One region of the Paenibacillus sp. sptzw28 genome, then DNA from elsewhere that is predicted to be linked to it. Evidence: riboswitches for the same ligand, from Rfam matches in the RefSeq annotation. Region 1 holds a riboswitch; the other holds the start of a gene.
The links. Region 1 has a riboswitch for cyclic di-GMP ahead of KZ483_RS28970 (LamG-like jellyroll fold domain-containing protein). Riboswitches for the same ligand answer to the same signal wherever they lie in the genome.
Positions count from the first base shown of each region.

Region 2: it holds a riboswitch for cyclic di-GMP, as region 1 does, so the genes downstream of both, KZ483_RS00625 (L-threonine 3-dehydrogenase) here and KZ483_RS28970 (LamG-like jellyroll fold domain-containing protein) in region 1, are expected to answer to the same signal.

Region 1 is NZ_CP080545.1:5,774,022-5,778,031, forward strand. Features, by position in the region: gene KZ483_RS26720 (right-handed parallel beta-helix repeat-containing protein) at 126-1,361, opposite strand; partial or broken gene KZ483_RS28970 (LamG-like jellyroll fold domain-containing protein) at 1,419-2,330, opposite strand; cyclic di-GMP riboswitch class I at 2,312-2,399, opposite strand; gene KZ483_RS26725 (HAD family hydrolase) at 2,498-3,271, opposite strand; gene KZ483_RS26730 (DUF6262 family protein) at 3,536-3,793, shown strand; gene KZ483_RS26735 (MarR family winged helix-turn-helix transcriptional regulator) at 3,936-4,010, shown strand, end outside.
Region 2 is NZ_CP080545.1:147,124-151,133, reverse strand. Features, by position in the region: gene KZ483_RS00630 (BtrH N-terminal domain-containing protein) at 1-787, shown strand, start outside; cyclic di-GMP riboswitch class I at 1,249-1,341, shown strand; gene KZ483_RS00625 (L-threonine 3-dehydrogenase) at 1,574-2,530, shown strand; gene KZ483_RS00620 (cupin domain-containing protein) at 2,591-3,043, shown strand; gene KZ483_RS00615 (DUF6157 family protein) at 3,131-3,556, shown strand; gene KZ483_RS00610 (DoxX family protein) at 3,678-4,010, shown strand, end outside.

The DNA.
Region 1 (4,010 bases):
AGCATCTACTCTTTCAGACGAAAATAATCCGGAATTGTTGCCTGAGAAAAAGGAGCAGCCGCGGCCGCCCCTTATGACTCTATTTTCAACTTTCCCCATGTACTCGTGTAACGCCCTGTAACAATTCAGTGTTGGAAGAACGCGCCGATGTTCGTGCCGTCCGGCGTTCCTGAGCCGATCAGTTCGCTTCCCTCCGCAAGCTTCAGGAAGTTCCCGAGGTTAGGGGAACCGTCCGCATTGCGGATTAATTCAGGCTTAAGGCTTATAAAGTCGGCGTCGCCGGCAGAAAGTCCCTTTGCATTAACACTTTTACTGTTTTGCCACCAGACATTTGTCTTCAGTACGTCGGTGCCGCTTATTTTATCGCTGGCGCCGCCCTTGTAAGATATGTTATTCATGAACACATGGGTGCCAACGGCGAAGTTGAAGTTACTTTGCCCGTTGCGCACAGACGTATTATTGGTGAGCTTAATCGATCCCGGGTTGCTGTTGTAAGTGAAGCCGTCTTGTTTATTCAGGTACGCAATGGAATTTATGACTATATGGTCTACGGCGATTTGACTGCCGCCCAATTTGAACCCGTTGCCGTCGCTGTTAGCTGTCGATACGCCCGATGAAGTCTGACCGTTGTGGTGGGCAACACTGTTCTTGATCGTTACCGGTGAAATGGGTCCTGTTTCTGTTTTAGTGAACAGATCCCAGCCGTCATCGGTGTTGTAGGCTGCGATGCAGCCGTCAAACACATTACCTGGCCCAAGCGTCAGCTTCGCGGCGAAGCCGTCGGCATCCTCTCCGTTGTCCGGATCGAAGTTATCGTGAGAGTAAGTGTTTATGATTACGTTATTGCTGGGCCATTCGCTTCTCGGAGCTGTCGAACTGTATGCGCTGAGCTGCAGCCCCGAATCCCGGTTGTTATGGACGTCGACGTTATCAATCCGGTTAAAGTGGCCTGATACGAAGATACCGTTATCGGCGGCTCCTTTAATTTCGAGCCCTTTGATCGTCCAGTAGCTGCCGTCGATTCGAATCCCCCTGTCGTTACTTCCGACATTGGTGAAGCTGTAAGGCTCCGAGGAAAAATCGAGCACAGGCTTCTCCGCTTCGAAGGGAACGATTTGTTTCCTGGCGTCCTGCGTACCGCTGTTCGACTGTATAATCCTGATTTCCGACGAATAAGAATACGTTCCGCCGCGCATGTAGATCACTCCTCCGGGCGGGAGCTTCGCGATAGCCGAGCTTAACGTAGTCGGACTGATCAGCGTCCCGGAATTACCGTCCAATCCATCCGGCGAAACATAGAAAACGCCGGGTGAAGCTGTATCGGAAGGAGCTGGAGCCGGTGGTTCAGTCGGGGCAGGCACCGGCCCGGGAGCGGGTTCAGTCGGCGATGTCTCATTGTAATAGCCCGTTACGTTGACATTGTCGAATTTGGCGAATGTCTTGTAAGCCACCAAGCCAACAGCTCCGGAAGTCAAGCTTGAATCATTAGCCGTTAACTGTAAGGTTCCATCTATGTACATGCTGATCGTTGTACCGTTCAATTCAAGCTTCACCGTATACCATGTGCCCTCAGCAAGCGGAAAATCCTTCGTTGACAGCGTTGTGGTTGAGCCGTCTATTTTCCTCCGAATCTCCAGTTTGCCTCCGTCGCTGTTAAATAAAGACGCCGCATAGAAATTGTTGCCGTCTTTATAACGTCCGGCTACATAAGTGCGGTTGCTGCCATTCCATTTGTCCACTTTAACTTTGGCTTCAACGGAATAATCCGTCCATGACTGGTCTCCAGCCATTGCCCGTCCCTCGTTCATACTGGATTGATAATAGACATAAGTACCACTGTCTCTCACAACAGACCAAGTACCCTTCTGAGCGGTCCAATTGCCAGCGGTACCGTTCTCAAAATCATCACTGAAGGTTGTGGCTGCTAGAACCGGAGCAATCATTAGCATGCCGCAATCAAGACAAAGGAAAGAACAGAAGCGGCGATTTTTGCTAATTTTTTTCGACCCATGAACATAACCCTCCTCAGGCGTTTTCGGAGAAAACGCAGCATCGTAAGCATAATCAGGCGTTTTCGGAGAAAACGCAGCATCGTAAGCATAATCAGGCGTTTTCGGAGAAAACGCAGCATCGTAAGCATAATCAGGCGTTTTCGGAGAAAACGCAGCATCGTAAGCATAATCAGGCGTTTTCGGAGAAAACGCAGCATCGTAAGCATAAACCCTGTAAATCTGATATTTTCCTTCTATCATCACGACAACAAAAAAGAACCCTCTATACTGACAGGAAGGTTCCGCTGATATCACCATCCTTCGGCGGCTGGCTGGCATGCGGCTTTCGCCGCAGAAGCCCCTTTAGCTTTGCGTCACTGGCTTTCACCAGGTTTGCCTTATCGAGATTGATCAAAAAATATGTAGAATCATGTCGAATCGCCTTTATTATACAGGAGGTGGGAGATATCTGTTTATGGTTCGAAGGATTTAATTATTAAACACAGTTATTTGGGGCTTACTTCATGATTTGATAGAACGATAAGGTCAAGCAGTTCCCGCAAATCGCTAATAATCATAGCCGGCTGATGGCCGGTATCGGGCCGGAAGCCTCTTCTGCTCAGCCATATTGCACGCCAACCCGCTTCCAGCGAGGTGATTACATCGTTCTCCCACGCATCGCCGATATATAAGCAGTGTTCTGGCAAATGTCCGGTAACCCGGCTGATATGCTCAAAGACACGCGGGTCCGGCTTCGCGATTCCTACCGCGTCGGATATAAAGATCCGGTCCTTAGGTACTAAACGGTCCAGCTTAAGGGCACGGATTTTGACCATCTGATGATCTACCGGTCCGTTGGTGAGAATTCCGACATCAAGACCGCGCTGCCGAAGAGCCGCTATTAACTCCTCCGCACCCGAGGACAGCATAATTTGCTGCTGCCCTTGCAAATAACGGGACTGAATGGCCGCCGCCGTCTCCTTGCTCATTTCAATGCCAAGCTCCCCGAATGCGAGAATCAGCCGCTGCATCCGTACATCCTCCAGGCTGAGCTTCCCCTCCTTGTAGCTGTCCCACAGCCGGTCGCTGTAGTGGCGCACTCTGCGGAACAGCGTCCCGAGCTCCAGCTCTGCGGCAGTTTCTGGAGACATGGTATCGGCGACGGCCGCCCGAAACGGCTCCAATTGGTCGTAAAGCGTATCGTCAAGGTCGAAGAAAACGGCCCTGATGTTCTGCAGGAAGTCCTTCATTTGTTCTTTCTCTCCTTTATTTTGAAGCATTTTATTAATCGTTCCGGTTACTTCAATAACTTCACGCTTGCCAAAAATTCTCGTACGTCATTCGGAGACTTTAGGATGATTATTTTCTTTTCATTCGATAAACTTTGAAGTTTTGCCAAAATCTTTGGCCTTTGTTTTGCTGGATTTTGCCAAGCCCATTTCAGAAATTGAGGGCTTAGCCTCTCCTCGCAGCCTTCGGAGAACAAGAAGGCAACATCATTTTCGGTAGACAAGACCGTGTAAAAAGAAAGGTGAGTGCTGGAAATGGCTAATTACGATCGTACAGCCCATCTGAAGAGCATCCAAGCCCAACGGAAGGCAAGCACCTTAGAGAAGGTAGGTCAGGCGATCTCACGCCTCTTACGAGTCAACAAGAGCATCAATTTCAATAGCCTATCAGAAGAATCGGGTGTCTCGCAAGCGAGTTTATATAACCATTCAAATATCCGCCAGAGGATTGAATACTTACGCTGTCAACAATTACAAGCACCTACTACGAAAAATTTTAGTTGCATTCATTGAGTTAACGGAGGTTAGTGACACAAGTAGAGAACATGATTTCGTTGAAACGGGGGCGTGAACCCAACGTCTTTAATCTGGTTGGAGTCTTGGTCAACTAAATTTACATTAGAAACTTATATAAATTTGTGATATAGTTTTATTCATGGAACCTAAAAATAACCTGACTGAGTTGAACGTTAGCGACTTCGCTATGGTGTTCGAAGATTTAACGAGGATT
Region 2 (4,010 bases), 470 kb from region 1:
GTTGGCTGTTTGCATAGCATCCCGGCTCAACTTAACCATCAGGACGCAAGAAACCTCGTCCGTTGAAAAAGCATGGCAGAACGTGCGGAGCTTCCTAGGACGCGGAGTTCCGGTTGGGCTTAAGTTAGACTCCTATTATTTGGATTACTTCACGAACAAAGTGCATTTTGCCGCCCACTATGCGGTGATATATGGCATGGATGACGAATACGCCTACATGGCGGATACAAGACAACAGGGTGGACTAGTGTCGACGCGTTTGACCCATTTGGCCATGGCTAGAAACGCAAGGGGGCCTATGAGCTCCAGGAATCGCTCCTTTACGATCGAGCCGATCGTCACCCTTCCACCTCTTGTGCCCGCAATACGATCATCCTTAACCAAGAATGCACATGACTACTTGAATCCGCCAATTCGAAATATAGGGAACAAAGGCATTATAAAAATGAGCAGTGAAATCCTGAAGTGGCCTTCTCGCAGTAAGAACTTTGAGCAAGATCTATGCTTGACTGCGTTATTAATGGAAAGGGCGGGAACCGGTGGCGCTTTGTTTCGAAATCTATATCGGGATTTTCTAAAAGAATGCGTGGATCTGTTTGGAGACTCGAAAGTAGTACAGGCATACTGGTTGTTTATGGAAATCGCTCCATTGTGGGTAAGCGTATCTTCTTTGATCGACCATGTAGGTAGAACGGGGAACCATCAGGTACTGAACCAGGTTTCCGAGCTTTTGCTCGAGATTGCGGATAAGGAACGTGCAGCCATGGAGTTATTATTGACAGTTTGACTTTTTAGTTGGATTTCACAACTCTAGCGCAATTCGTTTTGAGTCAACATTTGGGGTAGACGCAAACAACTGCCAACAGGCTGCAAACAACAGCATTGGAGCCTGCTTGCTGTCACTCACATCCTTCCGGGTGCTACCTTGCTTCACTTTTCCTTTTGTTAGCATTCCGTTCGGCTTGGGACTATTCAAGAGTAGGGGTTCGTGGGGGAGTAAGAAGCTGGAGCGACTGGATTTCGAATCGCGAGAATCCCATCGCGACAGGGCAGGAGTAAGCGCCGAGAGGCGGCACAAGACGCGGGTTTCGAGGGCTGTGACAGTTTACCATCGGGTACACTGCTGCAGCCTTCTTTGGTGTTAAGGCAATTGAACTTAAATCTTATTTTGTAAAATAGTTAAAAGGTCCTATTTGCAAACGTATTAAAAACTTATAGATTTGACAGTATACGACAATTTAAAATATCGTACGACAAAGGCAAACCCACTGAAAAGTGGCGACGCAAAGCTATAGGGGCTAAGGTGGACGATTCTTCCATGATGCCAGCCAGTTTACCGAATACGACGGGAACCTCCGTCTATTAATGAGTATGCAAGTAGATGTGGGGTTTTTTGTTGTCTAAATTTTCGTATACGACAAGTTTATTCCTGAGGGAGGTGAATGACGAACAAACACTCGTTAGCGATGAGAAAACTCCCGCTGATGCGGGCACAGCGGACAAAAGCGGGGAAAGAGAAGGGGATTATTAAATAAAATCGAGTTACATCTGGACTTTAATTGGAGGAATTACATTGAAGAAAATTATTGTCACCGGAGCACTCGGGCAAATCGGATCGGAATTGATTATGAAAATGAGGGATATTTACGGATACGATCGTGTAATTGCTACAGATATTCGAAGAACCGAATGTGATGTTGTTCAAACAGGGCCGTTTGAGATAGTGGATGTTACAGATTCAAAAGCTCTGTTCGATGTGACCAAAAAGCATCAGGCGGATTCCATTATTCATCTTGCGGCATTGCTGTCAGCTACGGCCGAGTCAAACCCGCTTCATGCGTGGCATTTAAACATGGACGGCCTTATCAATGCATTGGAAGTGGCGAAAGAGCTCGGCTGCCAGTTCTTTACCCCGAGTTCAATCGGTGCATTTGGGCCAACGACGCCAAAAGACAATACGGCGCAGGATACGATACAACGCCCGACAACGATGTACGGCGTAAATAAAGTCGCCGGTGAATTACTTTGTGATTATTACTATTACAAATATGGAGTTGATACGCGGGGGCTTCGTTTTCCCGGACTTATTTCTTATGTTGCTCCTCCTGGCGGGGGAACGACGGACTATGCCGTTGAGATTTATTACGAAGCGATTAAGCATGCGCGTTATACTTCCTATATTGCGCCAAAAACATATATGGATATGATGTATATGGCTGATGCATTAAATGCCATCATTACTTTAATGGAAGCCGATGCTGCAAAACTGAAACACCGAAATTCGTTCAATGTAAGCGCTATGAGTTTCGAACCGGAGGAAATTGCTTCGGAGATTCGAAAGCATATACCGATGTTTAAACTGAGCTATGATGTCGACCCGGTCAGGCAAAGGATTGCAGAGAGCTGGCCAAATTCGATCGATGCAACCGCAGCCAGACAAGAGTGGGGCTTTAAGGCAGAATACGACTTGAGGAAAATGACGGAAGAGATGCTTTTGATGGTAAGTGCGAAGTTCAATTTGATTGCTTAGATTAACCTTTGTATAAGTTAGGGAAGGGTGAAACACATGCAAAAGCACATATATGGGCCAATGATCAGCAAACACATAGATATCAAGCCTTTTGAGATTGTTGAGGGTGTCCATTTTCATGAACTGTTAACGAAGGAAATGGGTCCTAAAACAATTATTGCAGGATTAGCCACTTTCAAGCCGGGCTTGGGATTAGCCTGCCATATTCATAATGTAGAAGAATCCGTAACCATATTAAAAGGAAGCGCCTATTGCGATGTCGAAGGGGAGCGGACCCTTTTACAACCTTACGATACTTCTTTTATTCCGGCAGGTATTGCACACCGGCTCGAAAATGCAAGTACTTCGGATGAGTTGGTTATTATATGGGTTTATTCTCAAATTGATGAAACATTCAAGCCGGTAGATATTGAACGAATCTATGTAGATGCCGACCGCTGCATGCTTCCAAAAAAAGCAGTAAACAAGAGCGCAGCCGGCCATGAACTCAAAGAGTATGTTAAAACCGTATAGATTTGTTCTCAATCCAAAAATCACTGACTGATATTGTCAAGAAAGGGGGATATAATGAGAAAAACTGCTTATTGAGGAGTGTCAAATATGGACTTGAATTATTACGATACGTTTATTATGGTGGCGGCCGATTGTCCCGCAGAGAACGGCATCGTGCCTCCGGATAAGAAGAGCGGAAGAACGAAGCCCGGAATCGAGTTTGAGCTGATCGCCAATCATCCCTACAAATACACCTCAGAGGACCTTCTGTATGAAGTGCATATCCGTCACAAAAACATTCCCGAAGAGGAGCTGGCGGCGAAGGGGACCCAAATCAGGGACGAATTTTTCCAGAAACCGATGCCTTGCCTAAGAGCATCCATGCTTCCTAAGAAATACGGATGGGGGATTCATTTCAATGCTGAAGGGAAAATGGCGCTCGTTCCCGTTGGTTCCCCGGATTATCGGCGCTTCGTCGAACAGGGCAAGGAGGACGTGAAGCTGCTCGCGGCAATGAGAAACAGCAAGAAGTAGTCGACAAACGAATATTAACAAATGTTTGGTTTCGGCAAACCGATCCTCCTCTCCTTTCGTTAGCTGTAGTAAGTAGACAGCCCGTTTCTACTTCGATTATGACAGGAGGGGGTGAAAGATAATGAATTGGTTGAGGGAGAATAAGTACGCCGCGATACTGCTCACGATTGTTCGGCTTTATGTAGGCTGGCAGTGGCTCACCGCCGGCTGGGGCAAGATTACTGCAGCGAAACCATTCGACGCAAGCGGCTTTGTGAAAGGTGCGATTGCGAAGCCGATTATGGAGAGTGGGTCAAATGAGCTGGTTTATTCAAACTATGTATCGTTTTTGAAAAATTTTGCACTGCCGAATATCAAAATTTTCAACTTGATTGTGCCGTGGGGCGAATTTCTGGTTGGGCTGGGATTGATTATTGGCTGTTTGACGACAGCAGCGGCTTTGTTCGGTATCATG